Regions from separate parts of the Finegoldia sp. P2-F-LR genome, predicted to be linked through region 1. Evidence: a T-box and tRNA genes for the amino acid it is inferred to sense, from the RefSeq annotation. Region 1 holds a T-box; the other holds one or more tRNA genes.

Region 1 (8,412 bases):
CTGTAAAATACTTCTTCAAAGGAGCCATACCAGCATTTATAAGTAGAAGACTTTTATCATCTTGTGGTATAAGAGGAAATGATTTGATCACAAGATGTCCCCTTTCCCCAAAATAATCTAAGAATTTTTTTCTAATTTCATTTAAACCATAATCTTTCATTATAACCTCACTAATTTTTAAAAAACATTTTAATTTTATCCTTAAAATGTAAATATAATATTTTAACTGTAGCAACGAATGGAACTGAAAGAATCATACCTACAACTCCAAACATTCCTCCACCTATAATCAAACTAACAATTACTAACAATGGATTAATGCCAATTTTCGAACCTAATAATTTAGGAGCAAGAATATTATTTTCAACCCATTGAATAGAAACAAATACAATTACTACAACCACCGCTTTTAAAGGGCTGTCCAAAAAAGCCAAGATAAAGGCGGGAGTAACCGCTATAAAAGGACCAATATACGGAATAATATCTCCTACCATAGTAAGTATTCCTATGATAATCGCAAAATCAACTCTCATTATAATTAAAGCAATAGCTGTAAGCACTCCTACAAATATCGCCATTATTAATCTACCACGAATGAATTCACTGTAAGCTTTATCCATATCATTGCAAACGCTCAAAAACTTGTCTTTATTTTCATTTGGTATAAATCCCATAATAAAATCAATGCACTTTTCTTTATCTAATAACATATAAAAACTTACAACTGGAACTAAAACAATTCTGAGTAAATTGCTGAATATATTTCCCGTAACATCTCCAGTTTGGGATAATTTGTCCAGTATAGAAGTTTGGATAGTTCCAAGCTTTTGGTTAATTGTTTGCATTGCATTGGACATAATTTTGCTAACGTTAGGATATTCCTTAAATATTTTATTGTTGATAGCATTTAATTTCACAGAAATATCCGACATAAAGCCAGGTAAGCTTATTATCATTTTTTTAATTTGTTGTATAGTTTGTGGAACGACAATCATCCCCAATAAAATAATCAAGAGGATTACTATAACGTAAATGATTAAAATAGCTATTGACCTTTTAACTCCTTTTTTTTCAATATATTTTACCAAAGGATTTATAATATATGAAAGCACTATTCCTATCAATAAAGTATTAATTGTATGATATATGATTGGATATTTTGAAAATAAAGCTGCGATTCCCAGCAATATAAGTATTAGTATTGTAGTCTTTTTTATTTTATGAAAATTAAATACAATTTTGTATTTTTCGTCTACTTTACTATTTCCCACAGTAATCAGAAAATAAGTTCCAAAAACCATGAAAATAATAGTTATAAATATTAATGCATTTCGCAAAAATTCAGAATTAATAAGCATATCTATTTCTCTTTGCTAATTAAATCTTGCAAACTCACGTTTTTTATACTGTTAATCATATCATCGTGCATTTGAGTCCAAATAAGCCTAGATGGACAAGTGTCTTCTCTTGAACAAAGTCCTGGAACTACAGAGCATTCTGTCACTCCAAAAAACTCTTCTAAACACTCCAAAATTTCAGCTACTGAAATTTCTTTTGGAGATTTTTTCAATAAATAACCACCTTGCACACCTCTAACTGAAATCACCAAATCTTGTTTTTTCAATTCTCGTATAAGTTGTTCTAAATAATTATTACTAAGTCCTGTGGCTTTAGATATTTCATTTAAACTAACAGGATTATCTCCATATTTTTTGCCTAAATATATCATGGCCGCAAGCCCGTATCTTCCTCTCGTAGATAATCTCATAAGCCCTCCTATTTATGATAAATTTTATCATAGTAAAATAGTTGTGTAAATATCCTATTGCAATAATAATAGTAGATTAAGAAAACTCAATCTACTATTACCAAAATTATTTAACAATTATATTAAAAATTCTACCTTTTACATAAATTTTCTTAACTACATTTCCTTCTTCAAGATATTTTGCTACAACATCATCCTTGATAGCTTTCTCAAAAACTTCATCTTCAGAAGCATCTCTACCTATCTCTACAGTTGTTCTTAACTTACCATTTACTTGTATAGGAAGTTCTATTACATCTAATATAGTCTTTGATTCATCATATTCTGGCCAACTAGCTTCGTGAACATATCCTTCATATCCCATTCTTTGCCAAATTTCTTCTGTTATATGAGGGCAAACAGGATTTAATAATATCAAGAATATCTTATATTGTTCATTAGAAATTTTATCTAAGTTGTTGAATTCATTCAATAATGTCATAAGCTGAGCGATCGCTGTATTAAATTTTAAATTTTCATAATCTTCACTTACTTTTTTAATAGTTTGATGCGTTAAAGTTTCCATTTTTTCAAAATTAGAATCTTCATCTACTAATTCTTGTGTTCTCCATACTTTATCTAAGAATTTTCTACAACCTTTAACTCCATTTTCAGACCAAGGAGCTGATTTTTCGAAATCTCCAATGAACATTTCATAACATCTCAAAGTATCTGCACCAAAATCTCTGACGATATCATCTGGGTTTACAACATTACCACGAGACTTACTCATTTTTTCGTTGTTGTCACCTAAAATCATTCCATGGCTAGTCCTCTTCATATATGGTTCTTTTGTAGGAACTACTCCAATATCATACAAGAATTTGTGCCAAAATCTTGAATACAATAAGTGAAGTGTAGTGTGTTCCATCCCACCGTTATACCAGTCAACTGGAACATAATAGTCTAAGTTTTCTTTACTTGCTATCGCTTCACCATTATGAGGATCAGTATATCTCAAATAATACCAAGAAGATCCTGCCCATTGTGGCATAGTATCAGTTTCTCTTACAGCATCTCTACCGCATTTTGGACATTTTGTGTGAACAAATTCATCTATATTTGATAGTGGTGATTCTCCATTATCTGTTGGTTCATAATTATCAACCTTAGGCAATACTAATGGTAAATCTTTTTCTTCCAAAGGAACCCATCCACAATGTTCACAATAAACCAATGGAATTGGTTCTCCCCAATATCTTTGTCTAGAAAAAACCCAATCTCTTAATTTATAGTTTGTCTTCTTGTGACCTATTTCTTTTTCTTCAATGTATTCATACATTTTTTGTTTTGCTTCGTTTACACTCAAGCCATTCAAAAATTCAGAATTAATAAGATTTCCTTCGTTTGTTTCGGTGAATGCAGAATTTTCTATGTCAGATCCTTCAATTACAGGAATCATTTCAATGTTAAATTTTTTAGCAAATTCATAGTCTCTGTCGTCGTGAGCAGGAACTGCCATAATAGCGCCTGTTCCATAAGTCATCAATACATAATCTGATACATAAACTGGAATTTCTTTATTAGTCAAAGGATTAATCGCTGTTAATCCATCAATTTTGTATCCTGTCTTTTCTTTGGATAAATCTGTTCTTTCCAATTCCGATTTCTTAGCTACTTCTTGTCTGTAGCTTCTAATTTCTTCGATATTTTTAATTTGATCACTATATTTTTCAATCAAAGGATGATCAACAGAAATAACCATGTAAGTTGCACCAAATATAGTATCTGCTCTTGTTGTAAAAACAGTAATTTTTTCGTCAACTTCTTTTAATGAGAATTTAATTTCTGCACCGTATGATCTTCCAATCCAGTTTATTTGTTGAGATTTTATTCTATCCAAATAATCAACATCTTTTAAATCATCTATAAGTCTATCAGCGTATTCAGTTATTTTAAGCATCCATTGATTCTTAACTTTTCTGATTACTTCTCCACCACATCTTTCGCAATGACCGTTTATTACTTCCTCATTTGCAAGTCCTGTCTTACATGAAGGACACCAGTTAATAGGCATTTCTTTTTTATATGCAAGTCCTTTTTTAAACATTTGGATGAAAATCCATTGAGTCCATTTATAGTAATCTGGGTCTGTTGTGTTTATTTCTCTGTCCCAATCAAAAGAAAAACCGATTGATTGCATCTGTCTTTTGAAGTTTTTGATGTTATTTTCTGTAACAATTTCAGGTCTTATCTTATTTTTAATAGCAAAATTTTCTGTAGGAAGTCCAAATGCATCCCAACCCATTGGATACAAAACATTATATCCTTGCATTCTTCTTTTTCTTGAAACGATATCCAATGCAGTGTATGGTCTTGGATGGCCTACGTGTAGTCCTTGTCCAGAAGGATAAGGAAACTCTACTAAAGCGTAGAATTTTTCTTTTGACTTATCATCAGAAGTCTTAAAGGTTTTGTTTTCTTCCCAATATTTTTGCCACTTTTTCTCAATTGAATTCGGATTATATCTATCCATTTTTACCTCCAAATAATAAAAAATTCGCCTCTTACAAAGAAGAGACGAAATAAAATTCCGCGGTACCACTCTTATTGGTTAATCCCACTCAAATCTTTAACGCAGATATACGAATATTCTATCAATAAACAAGTTCAATAATCTCAAATATTGTTTCGCACCAACCACCAATTCTCTGAAAATTTTTAATTATTTACTACTTTTATTCAAATATTATTATAAAAACTTACTATTATGATATCACATAACAGAATTAAATTCAATATTAGTATTCACAATGTCCAACAGTTCTAGGGAATGGAATGACATCTCTTATGTTAGACATTCCTGTCATATACATAACCATTCTTTCAAAACCTAAACCAAATCCACCGTGTTTAACTCCGCCGTATTTTCTTAAATCAAGATACCATTTGTATTCTTCTTTATTGAATCCTAATTCATTCATTTTCTTATCCAACAATTCGTATCTTTCTTCTCTTTGACTTCCACCAATTAATTCACCAATTCCTGGGACTAAAAGATCTGTTGCCGCAACTGTTTTGTTGTCGTCGTTAAGTCTCATGTAGAATGCCTTGATTTCTTTTGGATAATCAGTAACAAATACCGGCCCGTCAACAACTTTTTCACTCAAATATTTTTCGTGTTCTGTTTGTAAATCCATTCCCCATTCAACAGGATATTCAAATTTTTCTCCTGATTTTTGTAAAATTTCAACAGCTTCAGTATAAGTTAATTTTTTGAATGATTTATTGGCAACTTTTGTTAATCTTTCAATTAAGTTCTTGTCTACAAAACTGTTGAAGAATTTAATTTCTTCTTCACAATTTTCCATAACATCTTTTATGATATATCTAACCATATCTTCAGCCAAATTGCATACATCATCCAAATCAGCAAAACATATTTCAGGTTCCATCATCCAGAATTCTGCAGCATGTCTAGGAGTATTAGAGTGTTCACTTCTGAAAGTTGGTCCAAATGTATACACATTTCTAAATGCTAATGCGTAAGCTTCTGCTTGTAATTGACCGCTTACAGTTAAGTTAGTAGATTTTGAGAAGAAATCTTGTGAAAAATCAACATTTCCATCGTCATCTTTTGGAATATTATCTAAATCTAATGTTGTAACTCTGAACATTTCTCCAGCGCCTTCAGCATCACTACCTGTTATTATTGGAGTATGAACATATACAAATCCTCTTTCATTAAAGAATTTATGAATAGCAAATGCCAATCTACTTCTAACTCTAAATACAGCATTAAATGTATTTGTTCTTGGTCTTAAATGTAATATTGTTCTCAAAAATTCAAAAGTATGTCTCTTCTTTTGAAGTGGATAATCATCTGTAGATTCCCCTTCAACTATAATTTTTTCTGCTTGAATTTCAAAAGGTTGTTTAGAATTTGGAGTCAAAACTAATTTACCTACGACAATAATTGCTGAGCTTAATTTTAACTTTTCACACTTTTCAAAATCTTCATTATCTTTTCCTACTACTATTTGAACTGGATTGAAGAAAGTTCCGTCGTTTAGTTCAATAAATCCAACATTCTTACTAAATCTTGAGTTTTTAATCCAACCTCCAACTTCAACTTCTTTGTTAGAATATTTTTCGTAATCTTTAATTAAATCTCTAATTAATATCATTTTTTACTCCTCGTTTTTTTATATATTTTGCTTTCATATCCAATATCTTTTGGATCGTAATATTTTTGATTTTTTAATTCGTCAGGTAAATATTGTTGATACGAATCGTCACTATGCGGATATTTGTATCCTAGACCTCTATCCAACGATTTTGCCCCATCATAATGATCGTCTTTTAAATGACTAGGAACATCGTAAATCTTGTTTTGGCGAATATCTTCCAAAGCCTTGTCAATTGCGACATAAGACGTATTAGATTTTTCGCTTGATGCAAGATAAATTACACCATTCGATAAATTTATCCTACATTCTGGTAACCCTATTAAATTAACTGCATTGAACACATTAATAGCTACAGTCAAAGCTTCTGGATTTGCTAGTCCAATATCTTCTGATGCAAAAATCACCATTCTTCTAGCAATAAATTTAGGATCTTCTCCACTTTCAATCATTCTTGCTAAGTAATACAAAGCTGCATCAATATCAGAACCTCTCATAGATTTAATAAATGCCGATATAACATTATAGTGATCTTCTTCTTTGTCATATTTCAGCACAGGTTTAAATACCGAATTTTTTATCGCATCTTCATCTATAATTAAGCAACCATTAACTTGATCTGTGCTCTCGATTGCAATCTCTAGAGCATTCAATGCACTTCTCGCATCCCCATTTGCAGAATTTACGAGAACATCAATTGCTTTTTCATATATTTGAATATTCATTTCTCTTAGCTTTTTATCTTCTGTAAGTGCGTTTTCTATGATGTTTCTAATATCTGTATCAGTCAACGGTTTCAATTCGATAATTTGACATCTCGATAAAAGAGCTTTGTTCACTTCGAAAAACGGATTTTCTGTTGTGGCACCTATCAAAGTGATTGTTCCATCTTCAACATATCCTAACAGTGCGTCTTGTTGTGATTTGTTAAATCTATGAATTTCATCAATAAACAAAACAGTTTTTTTGTTATACATGCTCAAATTAGTCTTAGCAATTGAAATAACTTCTCTAATATCTTTAACGCCACTTGAAATCGCAGATAATCTTTCGAATAAAGAATTAGTTTGATTCGAAATTATTTCTGCCAAGGTTGTTTTTCCAGTTCCAGGTGGTCCGTAAAAAATCATAGAGGGAATTTTATCAGCCTTTATCAATCTATTCAAAAGCTTTCCTTCGCCAACCACGTGAGATTGTCCAAAATATTTATCCAAACTTTTAGGTCTGAGTCTATTTGCTAACGGTGAACTATTTTCTTTTTGTAATTGTAAATTATATTCAAATAAATCCAAAATATTTCCCCTTTAACATTTATTTTATTTATATCTTACCATAAAAATTAAATATCGTTAAATAAAAATTAAAGGTCGGATATTTACCCGACCTTATTCATTATCTAATTTTGATATTTCCTCGTTAAAGGATTTAACATCTGTAAATTCTCTATACACAGACGCAAAACGAATATATGCAACCTTGTCAATTTTCTTAAGCTTTTTCATTATTAATTCACCTATTTCAGATGAATCTACCTCCCTTTTATTGCTATGTGTTAATTCAACTTCTATCTCTTTAGTAGCCTCAAGCAACACTGAATCTGGAACAGGTCTTTTTTCACAAGACTTTTTCATTCCACGATACACTTTATCTCTATCAAAAGCTTCTCTGTTTTTATCTTTTTTTACCACTGTAAGATTATTAAAGTCATATCTTTCATAAGTAGTAAATCTTTTGTGGCAAGAAATACATTCTCTCCTTCGTCTAACAATTTTGTCGTCTTCAGATGCTCTAGTATCTACAACTTTTGTATCAGATGCATTACAGAACGGACATTTCATTAGAATCCTCTTCTCTTCAAGAATGAAGGTATTTCTATATCGTCGTGATCTTTTTCAGAAGTTTCTTCTGATTTTTGAGAAACTGGATCAGACTTTTTATTTGATTTTAATTTGTTAGCCATTGGGTTATCAGAATCAAATCCTGTTGCAATTACAGTAATTTTGATATCGTCACCTAAAGACTCATCAATACCAGCACCAAATATAATATTAGCGTCTGGATCTACTTCTTCTCTGATTAATTCCGCAGCTTCATTAACTTCGAATAATCCTAATTCTTTTCCTGTAACATTAATCAAAACAGCTTTTGCTCCTCCAATTGATGTTTCTAATAATGGAGATTTAACTGCAAGTTTTGCAGCTTCCATAGCTCTGTTGTCTCCATTCGCTTTACCAATACCCATGTGAGCAATTCCTTGGTTTAGCATAATTGATCTAACATCGGCAAAGTCTAAGTTAATTAAGTTAGGTACAGCGATTAAATCAGAGATACCTTGAATACCATCCATAAGAACTTCGTCAGCCATCATGAAAGCTTCAGACATTGTAGTTCTCTTGTCTGAAATTTGTAACAATTTATCGTTAGGAATAATTACCAAAGTATCAACTTTTCCCTTCAAAGCTTCAATACCTTGTTCAG
Region 2 (8,412 bases), on a different contig from region 1:
TGCCATCAACAATGGAACACCAATTCCTAGAGTAATAACGGTAAATGCAGCGAATGCATTACCCATTATCATCGTAAATACAACCATTCCAACAATATATGCAACAGCTGCTGCAAATACTCCCGCATCGCCTACAATTCCAACAGCCAAGCTACCTATTAGCTTACCTACCCCAGCAGATGCAAATATAACTCCCAAACCACCTAATAATTGTGGTAGTAATGATGAAGATCCAACTTGCATCAGCATTTTTGTAGTGTCTTCTGCAGTTTCTTTTGCTTTTGGTTTTGCGATAATAATCGCAATAATCAAAGCCAATAATGATGAAATAGTAAGAACTTGTGCAGCCGACAATGAGAATATTCCTTCTGTGTTTTTCAACGGAATCTTAAATGATTTCAATTGCGATAGAAGCATCGCACTAATTCCCATTACTAAAGCTGGAATAAAAATCTTACCTCCAACTTTTTCAGCATTTTTCATTCTTTCTTCTTCTGTTAGTTCTTTAAATTCTGCTGGCTTGATTTGATTTGCAATTGATAATACTCCTAAGAATAAAAGTATAACACCTACAATTATTCCACCAGATTCTACATTTCTTACCAAAAATCCTCCACCAGCAAACAATACTCCCAGTAATATCCAAAAAAGCATTGTACCAATCTTTGCTTCTTTGTTGAATCTTGCACGGATACCTGTCATTATGCAGATAACTCCACATAAGATGTACGCTATCTCATCAAGAACAACTTGGTTATCTACAAAAAAATCAAACATTTTTTATATCCTTTCTAAGTTTCATTTCAAAAACAGCACATTGTATAAGTGCAATAATCAACATACTAACACCTGCAAATATGGACCACTTGGCAATGTCTGCAGTATCCAATGGGTAACCTGCATCTTTCAATGTAGTTTGCATTAAAAGCACGCCTGATGCCAATGGAAATATATTTTGTCCGTAGAAGTTACCATAGTTTTCAACAGCAGCAGCTAATCCTTTTAATTCGTCTAGTCTAACTTCTGTCAAATCAACTTTCTTTCTTGCAGCACCTTCTGCCATAGGTAAAATCAATGGACGAATAAATTGAACATGTCCACCAAGTCTTAAAGAAAATGCAGCTGCAATCCATCTAATGAACAAGTAAATCCACAAAACAGAACCTGCGCTAGCCATTTTGAATTTCGATATAAAATCTCTAGCTTTTTCCTTTAGTCCGTATCGTTCCATAATCGCGATAACAGGGAATGAAATCAAGAACAAACTCATCAGTCTATTATTGACAAATCCCTCTCCCATAATTTTCAAAGTGCCTGTTAATCCGAGACCTCCTGCAAGACCTGTAACAAGACCTGCTAAGAGAACTATTCCCAAAACATCTAGTTTTAGTGCGAATCCAACGACAATAATTAATATTCCTATGAAAACTAAATATTCTCCCATACTTTACTCCTTAATTTTTATTAGCCAAATAGATTTTAGCTTCTTAAGATTATACCCGATACTTTTTTATTTTAAACTTTTAATTACATTATGTTTTCAATTTCGCTGTTGCATTATTTTTATTCGTTAAATTTATAATAATTAATCTCAAAAAAAACAGACCGTAAAACTTACGGTCTGTAAAATATTAAGCTTCTTTAGCAGGAGCTTCTTGAGCTTTTGCTTTAGCTTGTTCTTCTTTTATTTTAAGTCCTGGATAAATAGCTTTTGTAGGACATTTGTCTACTGCTTTTTGAACTTGTTCTGGATCTAATCCTTCAGCATTGTTGAAGTGAGCTAAGTTATCTTCAACGCTGAATCCATCTGGACACATCTTAGCGCAAATTCCACAAGCAATACATCCAACTTTACAGTATTGTCTTACATCTTTACCTTTATCGTGACTGTTACATCTTACATAAACGTCTTGATCGTAGTCAACAAGTTTAATAATATTTCTTGGACAGATTTCAATACATTTTTTACAAGATGTGCATTTTTCTTTATCTACTAATGCAATGCCATTTACAATGTGAATCGCATCGAACTCACACACATCTACACAGCTTCCGCAACCCAAACATCCGTCTGGACAAGTTTTGCTTCCACCTTGAAGATTGTGGTTAACTCTACAATCCATAATACCTTTGTATTTGAATTTTTCAGTAGCGTATTCTGGAGTTCCTTGGCACATTACACATGCAACTTGCTTTGCAGAATCTACTGCATCAGCTCCCATGAATGCTGCTAGTTTGTCGGCAGTTTCTTTTCCACCAACTGGACAAGAATTACAAGGTGCTCCTTTGTTTACGATGGCATCTGCAAGTCCATCGCAACCTGGAAATCCACAGGCACCACAGTTTGCGCCAGGTAACATTTCTCTTACTTTAAGTACTCTTCTATCAACTTGAACTTCGAATTTTTTAGATGCAAAACCCAAAAGCAATGCAAATAAAATTCCTAGTGCTCCTAAGATTATAAATGGAGTTAAAATTGTCATTTATTACCTCCTATACCAATCCGCCGAATCCGAAGAATGTCATCGCCATTAATCCAATAGTAATAAATGCGATTGGTACACCTTTAAAACTTTCAGGAATATTTTTGTTCAATGCGATTCTTTCTCTGATTGCAGCTAATAAAGTTATCGCTAAAATGAAACCTAGTGAAGCACCAATAGCACTTGCTAATGTTTCAATTAAGTTGTATTTTTCTTTTACGTTTGCTAATGCAACACCCAATACTATACAGTTTGTAGTTATAAGAGGCAAAAACACACCAAGTGCGGAGTACAAGTTTGGACTCATTTTCTTTAATGCCATTTCTACGAATTGTACCAATGTCGCAATAACCAATATGAACACTATCGTTTGTAAGTATTCAATGTGAAATCTTTCTAGTATTTGAATTTGTAGAACGTAAGTAACGACAGATGCTATTGTGATTACAAAGAATACTGCCATACCCATACCAATAGCTGTTTCTGTTTTTGAAGATACACCTATCAATGGGCAAAGTCCTAAGAATTGACCAAATATGTAGTTGTTTACTAATAAGTAAAGAACTATTATTTTAAATATATTTGCTAACATTAGTCTTCACCTCTCATATTGTTCTTCTTTCTTTCTTGTCTTGATAAGAAAGAATTGTAAGTAGCTAACAATATTCCAAGTACTATGAATGCTCCTGGAGCTGCTGACATAATACCAATTGGAGGAATATCTCCTATTACAAGTTTACCTAAGATTTTTCCTGAACCTAATAACTCTCTGATGAATGCAACCAATACGATTACAATACCATATCCCAATGCATTTGAGATACCATCTAACAATGATAAGAATACGCCATTTTTAGATGCGAAAGATTCGGCTCTCGCTAAGATTATACAGTTTACAACGATTAGAGGAACGAATGCTCCTAATGAAGTGTATAATGCTGGAACAAATGCTTGAAGCATCATTGAAACTAATGTTACGAATGTTGCGATTACAACTATATATGCCGGAATTCTTACTTTATCCGGAATAAAATTTCTAAGTAATGATATTACTATGTTTGAACAAATCAAAACAAATGCGAACGCCGCAGTCATACCAATTGCATTTTCTACAGATGTTGATACACCCAGTACAGAACACAAACCTACCAATTGGATTAAAACTGGGTTGTTCTTAAGAATGCTGCTTTTGAAAACTTTAGCCGCTTTACCTTTTTCCATAATTTCCCTCCTATTTTAATCCCGCATTAGCTTTTTGAGATACGTTCAATGCGTTTTTGGCTGCTGTAGTGGAATAAGTCGCACCACTTAGAGCTTGAATTTCGTTGTCAGCTTCAGGTTTTTTCACAGCTGATATTTCTTTTTCCATAGATTTCCCAATAACTGAATCTACGAATTCTGGATCTCCAATTCTACTTCCAATTCCTGGAGTTTCTTGTGATTCAAGAATTGAATATCCAACGATTTTGTTCTCATTGTCTACACCAACTACGAAAACAACATTTCCTGAATATCCACCAGCTCCAATTGCTTTGTATACATGACCTACAGGTTTTCCACCTTTGATAGCTTCTTGTACGTCATCTAAATTTTCGTCTTTTGCTTTCAAATCTTTAATTTTTGCTTCATCAAGTGGTTTAAAAGATTCCGCTTCAGGAAAAGCTACTTTCAAAGATTTTTTATAATTTTCTAATCTCTTAGCTTCGATAATCGGTTCTGTAACTTGGTTTGCAAATGCAAGCACTAACGCACTTATTGCTGTTATTACGAACAATCTAATAGCTAAATTTATTGAACTTCTCATATTCCTTGTTTACCTCCTCTACCAATTGGTGTTGGAACTGTATATTGATCGATAAATGGTACAGCACAGTTCATGAAGATTATCGCATAAGATACACCTTCTGGAAGGTTACCAAATTGTCTTATGATCGCTGTAAAGAAACCACAACCAATTGCAAATATAATTTGTCCTTTTGGAGTAACTGGACTAGTTGAATAATCTGTAGCCATGTAGAATGCACCCAAGATTAAACCACCAATAAATATGTTCATGCAAGCATCTTGAATTCCCACGCCGCAAACAAGTAATGTAACAAATGTTGTTGCGATGTAAACTAATGGAATTCTAAGATTGATTACTCTTCTGTATAATAGATAAGCTACACCGATAAGTAATGCTATTGCACTTACTTCCCCGATTGTACCACCCATGTGTCCTATGATGGCATTCATAAAACCAACTGGTTGACCACCTGATAAAACTGTCGCATAACTTTCAGCGTCCACTGCTTTTTGTGTTAGTGGAGCAGTGTAGTTACTCATTGCTTGTGCCCAACTTGCCATCAAGAAAGCACGTCCTGCTAATGCAGGGTTCATGAAGTTTGAACCAATTCCTCCAAATAATTGTTTTACAATTATGATTGAAAATACCGATCCTATGATGATCATTGGAATTGGCAAAGTAACTGGAACGTTGTAAGCTAAAAGCATACCTGTTACAACAGCTGATAAATCGCTAATTGTAGAAGGTTGTTTCATTATTTTTTGATAACAATATTCTGATAATACACAAGCTATAACTGCTGATAATACCAAAACTAAACTTCTCATTCCGAATTCGTAAACACTCACTATCAAAGCAGGAATTAAAGCGATGATAACATCAAGCATAATTCTTTGAATAGATACTGCACTTCTTTGATGAGGAGCAGCTTCTACGATTAAATGAGATAAGTCGTATTCTTTTTGTATAATTTCTTTATTTTCCATAGACTATCCCCTTTTCCTTTGTTGTGCTTTTAATTGAGTCTTTGCGTGTACAATTGCTTCAACTAATGGTCTGTTTGATGGACAAATATAGCTGCAAGTACCACATTCGATACAATCATTCAAATGCATTTTTTCTGCTCCTTCAAAATCACCATTCAATGATTTTAATTGTAAGAACAATGGTAATAAGCCGATAGGACATACATCCACGCACTTAGCACATTTAATACAAGGTTCTGGAGAAGCAAGAGTTGCATCTTTTTCGTTCATGCAAATAATTCCACCTGTTGTTTTAACAGTTGGAGCTTCCAAATTGTATTGGCAAGCACCCATCATAGGTCCACCAACTACAATCTTATATGGTGTTTCTTTGAATCCGTCGCAATAATCTACTAAATCTTTGAATTTAGTACCTACTGGAACGTATATATTTTTAGGTTCTTTGATAGCTGAACCTGTCATTGTCACAATTCTATGAGTCAAAGGAATACTATGAACTACAGCATCGTAAATCGCCATAGCACTTGAAATATTCAAACCTTGAACTCCTCTTTCGTTTGATCTTTGAGCTTTCGAAATCTTCTTACCAGTAATTGCATTGATAAGTCTTCTTTCGTCCCCTTGTGGGTATTTTGTTTTAACAGAGCAAATCGAAATATTTTTCTCATCCTTAGCGGCATTTTTCAAAATTCCGATAGCTTTTTGTTTGTTATCCTCAACCCCTATGTATCCTTTGTCGCAATCCATCAATTTCATGATAATTTTCAATCCACCGATAGCTTTTTGAGGATATAATTCCATGTTAAGTTGGTCACTAGTTAAATAAGGTTCACATTCTGCCCCGTTTAAGATAACTTGCTCGATTTTTACATCGGGTTTTTTATTCATCTTAAGATGTGTAGGGAATCCTGCTCCACCCAAACCTACTATACCAGCTTCTTTTATTCTCTCTAGGATAACTTCTTTTGATAATTGTGTAAAATCATCATTTGTTTCAGTGTATCCTAACTCGTTTAAACCGTCTGATTCGATTACTACGACTTCACCCTTTTGACCATTTGACAATACCATTTGCTCAATTTTCATAACCTTTCCACTAACTGAACTGTGAACAGGCGCTGAAATAGTCGCTTTAGATTCACCAATTTTTTGGCCCACTTTAACCTCGTCGCCTACTTTTACTATAGGTGTACAAGGCGCACCAATGTGTTGATGCAATGGGATGTAAACCATTTTAGGTTCAAAATTTGTATCTAAAGGACAATTTTGAGTGTAGGATTTATGGTCATCCATGTGAAATCCGCCTTTAAAAGTCAGATTTTCTAAACTCATTTTTTCACCCCTTTAATAAAATAAAAAATGGTGCAGAGAAAGAGACTTGAACTCTTACGGGATTACTCCCACTGCCCCCTCAAGACAGCGTGTCTACCATTCCACCACCCCTGCGTGATAAAGACCTTTATAAAAAGGCCTTTTAATATTTATTAATAATATTTTTGATTAATTTAATGTAGTTTTTCGCCCAAACCTTGAAACTTTTGTGCATATTTTCTTCTAGCTTAGTATCTTCGTAGAAAATTTTGTAAATATTGTATTGGTTTTCAACCTTTACAACGTAATATTTCGTCTCAGAAGATGGAATATCGTCTAAAGTTTGACCATCTTTTGAAAAAGATTCGTTCGACAACCATTCTTTTACATTTCCTATCCCACCATTGTAAGCTGCAATCGCCAAATCGTGGTTTTTGAAATGATGCAACAAGTACGATAAATATGCAGTACCCATTTCGATGTTTTTGTCAGGTTTTTTCAAATCATCCACTGTAAAGTAAGTATTTCTCATATTGTTAATACTTTCAGCAGTGTCTGGCATCAATTGCATAAGCCCCAAAGCTCCAGCCTTTGATTTTACACTTGGATCAAAGTTAGATTCAACTTTAATGACACTCATAACCAAAAGTGGATCAACGTTGTATTCTTTTGAGTATGTATTAACTAAATCGACATATTTAACTGGCCTTGTCACTGTAGAGTAAGCGCTCACGCCAAATCCAACTAAAAACACAATCACAATAATAGAAATAATCGTGATTAAAAATCTTTTAATAAATTTCATAATTTTTTCCTATCTATTAGTTCGTCAACTTTGAGTATTAAATCTGATTCAGACGTGTTGTTTACAATAACTTCGTCAAATTCATTAATTCTTTTCTCATAATCTAGCTGAGAATTAATTCTTGTAACCGCAGTATCGTAATCAAAGTTGTTTCTATCGATTATTCTTTGAATTCTAATGTCCCTATCAGCTACAACTACCCAATCTTCATCGACGTTGATATATTTGTCAACCAAATTTTTGCTTTCCAAATACATAGAAATTTCTAGAAAAATCAAATCAGACTTTTCCTTCTTAATTCTTTTTACTACTCTTAATATTATATCAGTATGTGTCAATTCTTCAAGCTTTTTTAATAATGTTTTTGAATTAAATACAAGTTTGGAAAGTTTTTTTCTATCTATGTCAGAATTTTCATCTAAAATTCCTTTTCCAAACTCATCAATAAGCTTGTAATAAAGATCTGTACCTTGCTCATAGATTTGGTGAGTAATCTCATCCAAATCTATTACAACAAAGCCTTTTTCTCTAATTCTTCTGCACACCGTACTTTTCCCGCTTGCGATATTTCCACAAACTACGATGATTTTTTTATTTTGCATCATACCAATTATCTGCACTGTTTACATCAATCTTCATATCGACTTTCAAATCAACAGCATGTGTCATGACATCTTTCATTATTTCAAGAACTTTTTCTCGTTCGTCTTTTGGACAATCAACAATAAGCTCATCGTGAACCTGCAAAATCAATTTTGCTTTAAGTTTTTCTTCGTTCAATCTATTGTAGAATTTGACCATTGCAACTTTGATGATATCCGCTGCTGATCCTTGGATTGGCGTGTTAAGTGCCACACGTTCCCCAAAACTTCTAACATTGTAGTTTTTGGATTTCAATTCTGGAATGTATCTTCTTCTGTTCATAATAGTTTCAACGTAGCCTTTTTCCTTGCCAATTGCAACTATATCTTCCATGTATTGTTTGATACCTTTGTAAGTGTCCAAATAATTTTCGATGTATTCTTTGGCTTCTTTTCTAGT

The links. A T-box is a leader RNA that pairs with one kind of tRNA and senses whether it is charged. The one in region 1 lies ahead of leuS (leucine--tRNA ligase), so its partner is inferred to be a tRNA-Leu.
Region 2: it has a tRNA-Leu gene. The T-box ahead of leuS (leucine--tRNA ligase) is inferred to sense a tRNA for this amino acid. The anticodon was not compared.

What each region holds. Positions count from the first base shown of each region.
Region 1 is NZ_JBRFJF010000012.1:52,856-61,267, forward strand. Features, by position in the region: gene alaS (alanine--tRNA ligase) at 1-160, opposite strand, end outside; gene ACU68W_RS08120 (AI-2E family transporter) at 171-1,358, opposite strand; gene ACU68W_RS08125 (RrF2 family transcriptional regulator) at 1,361-1,768, opposite strand; gene leuS (leucine--tRNA ligase) at 1,875-4,283, opposite strand; T-box leader at 4,321-4,502, opposite strand; gene asnS (asparagine--tRNA ligase) at 4,549-5,934, opposite strand; gene ACU68W_RS08140 (replication-associated recombination protein A) at 5,931-7,226, opposite strand; gene nrdR (transcriptional regulator NrdR) at 7,320-7,772, opposite strand; gene ftsZ (cell division protein FtsZ) at 7,772-8,412, opposite strand, start outside.
Region 2 is NZ_JBRFJF010000004.1:7,661-16,072, reverse strand. Features, by position in the region: gene ACU68W_RS03240 (5-oxoproline transporter, DUF979 family subunit) at 1-777, opposite strand, end outside; gene ACU68W_RS03235 (DUF969 domain-containing protein) at 770-1,444, opposite strand; gene ACU68W_RS03230 (RnfABCDGE type electron transport complex subunit B) at 1,632-2,483, opposite strand; gene ACU68W_RS03225 (electron transport complex protein RnfA) at 2,494-3,075, opposite strand; gene rsxE (electron transport complex subunit RsxE) at 3,075-3,704, opposite strand; gene ACU68W_RS03215 (FMN-binding protein) at 3,715-4,287, opposite strand; gene ACU68W_RS03210 (RnfABCDGE type electron transport complex subunit D) at 4,284-5,255, opposite strand; gene rsxC (electron transport complex subunit RsxC) at 5,259-6,587, opposite strand; tRNA gene ACU68W_RS03200 (tRNA-Leu) at 6,616-6,701, opposite strand; gene ACU68W_RS03195 (lytic transglycosylase domain-containing protein) at 6,730-7,371, opposite strand; gene coaE (dephospho-CoA kinase) at 7,368-7,976, opposite strand; gene polA (DNA polymerase I) at 7,963-8,412, opposite strand, start outside.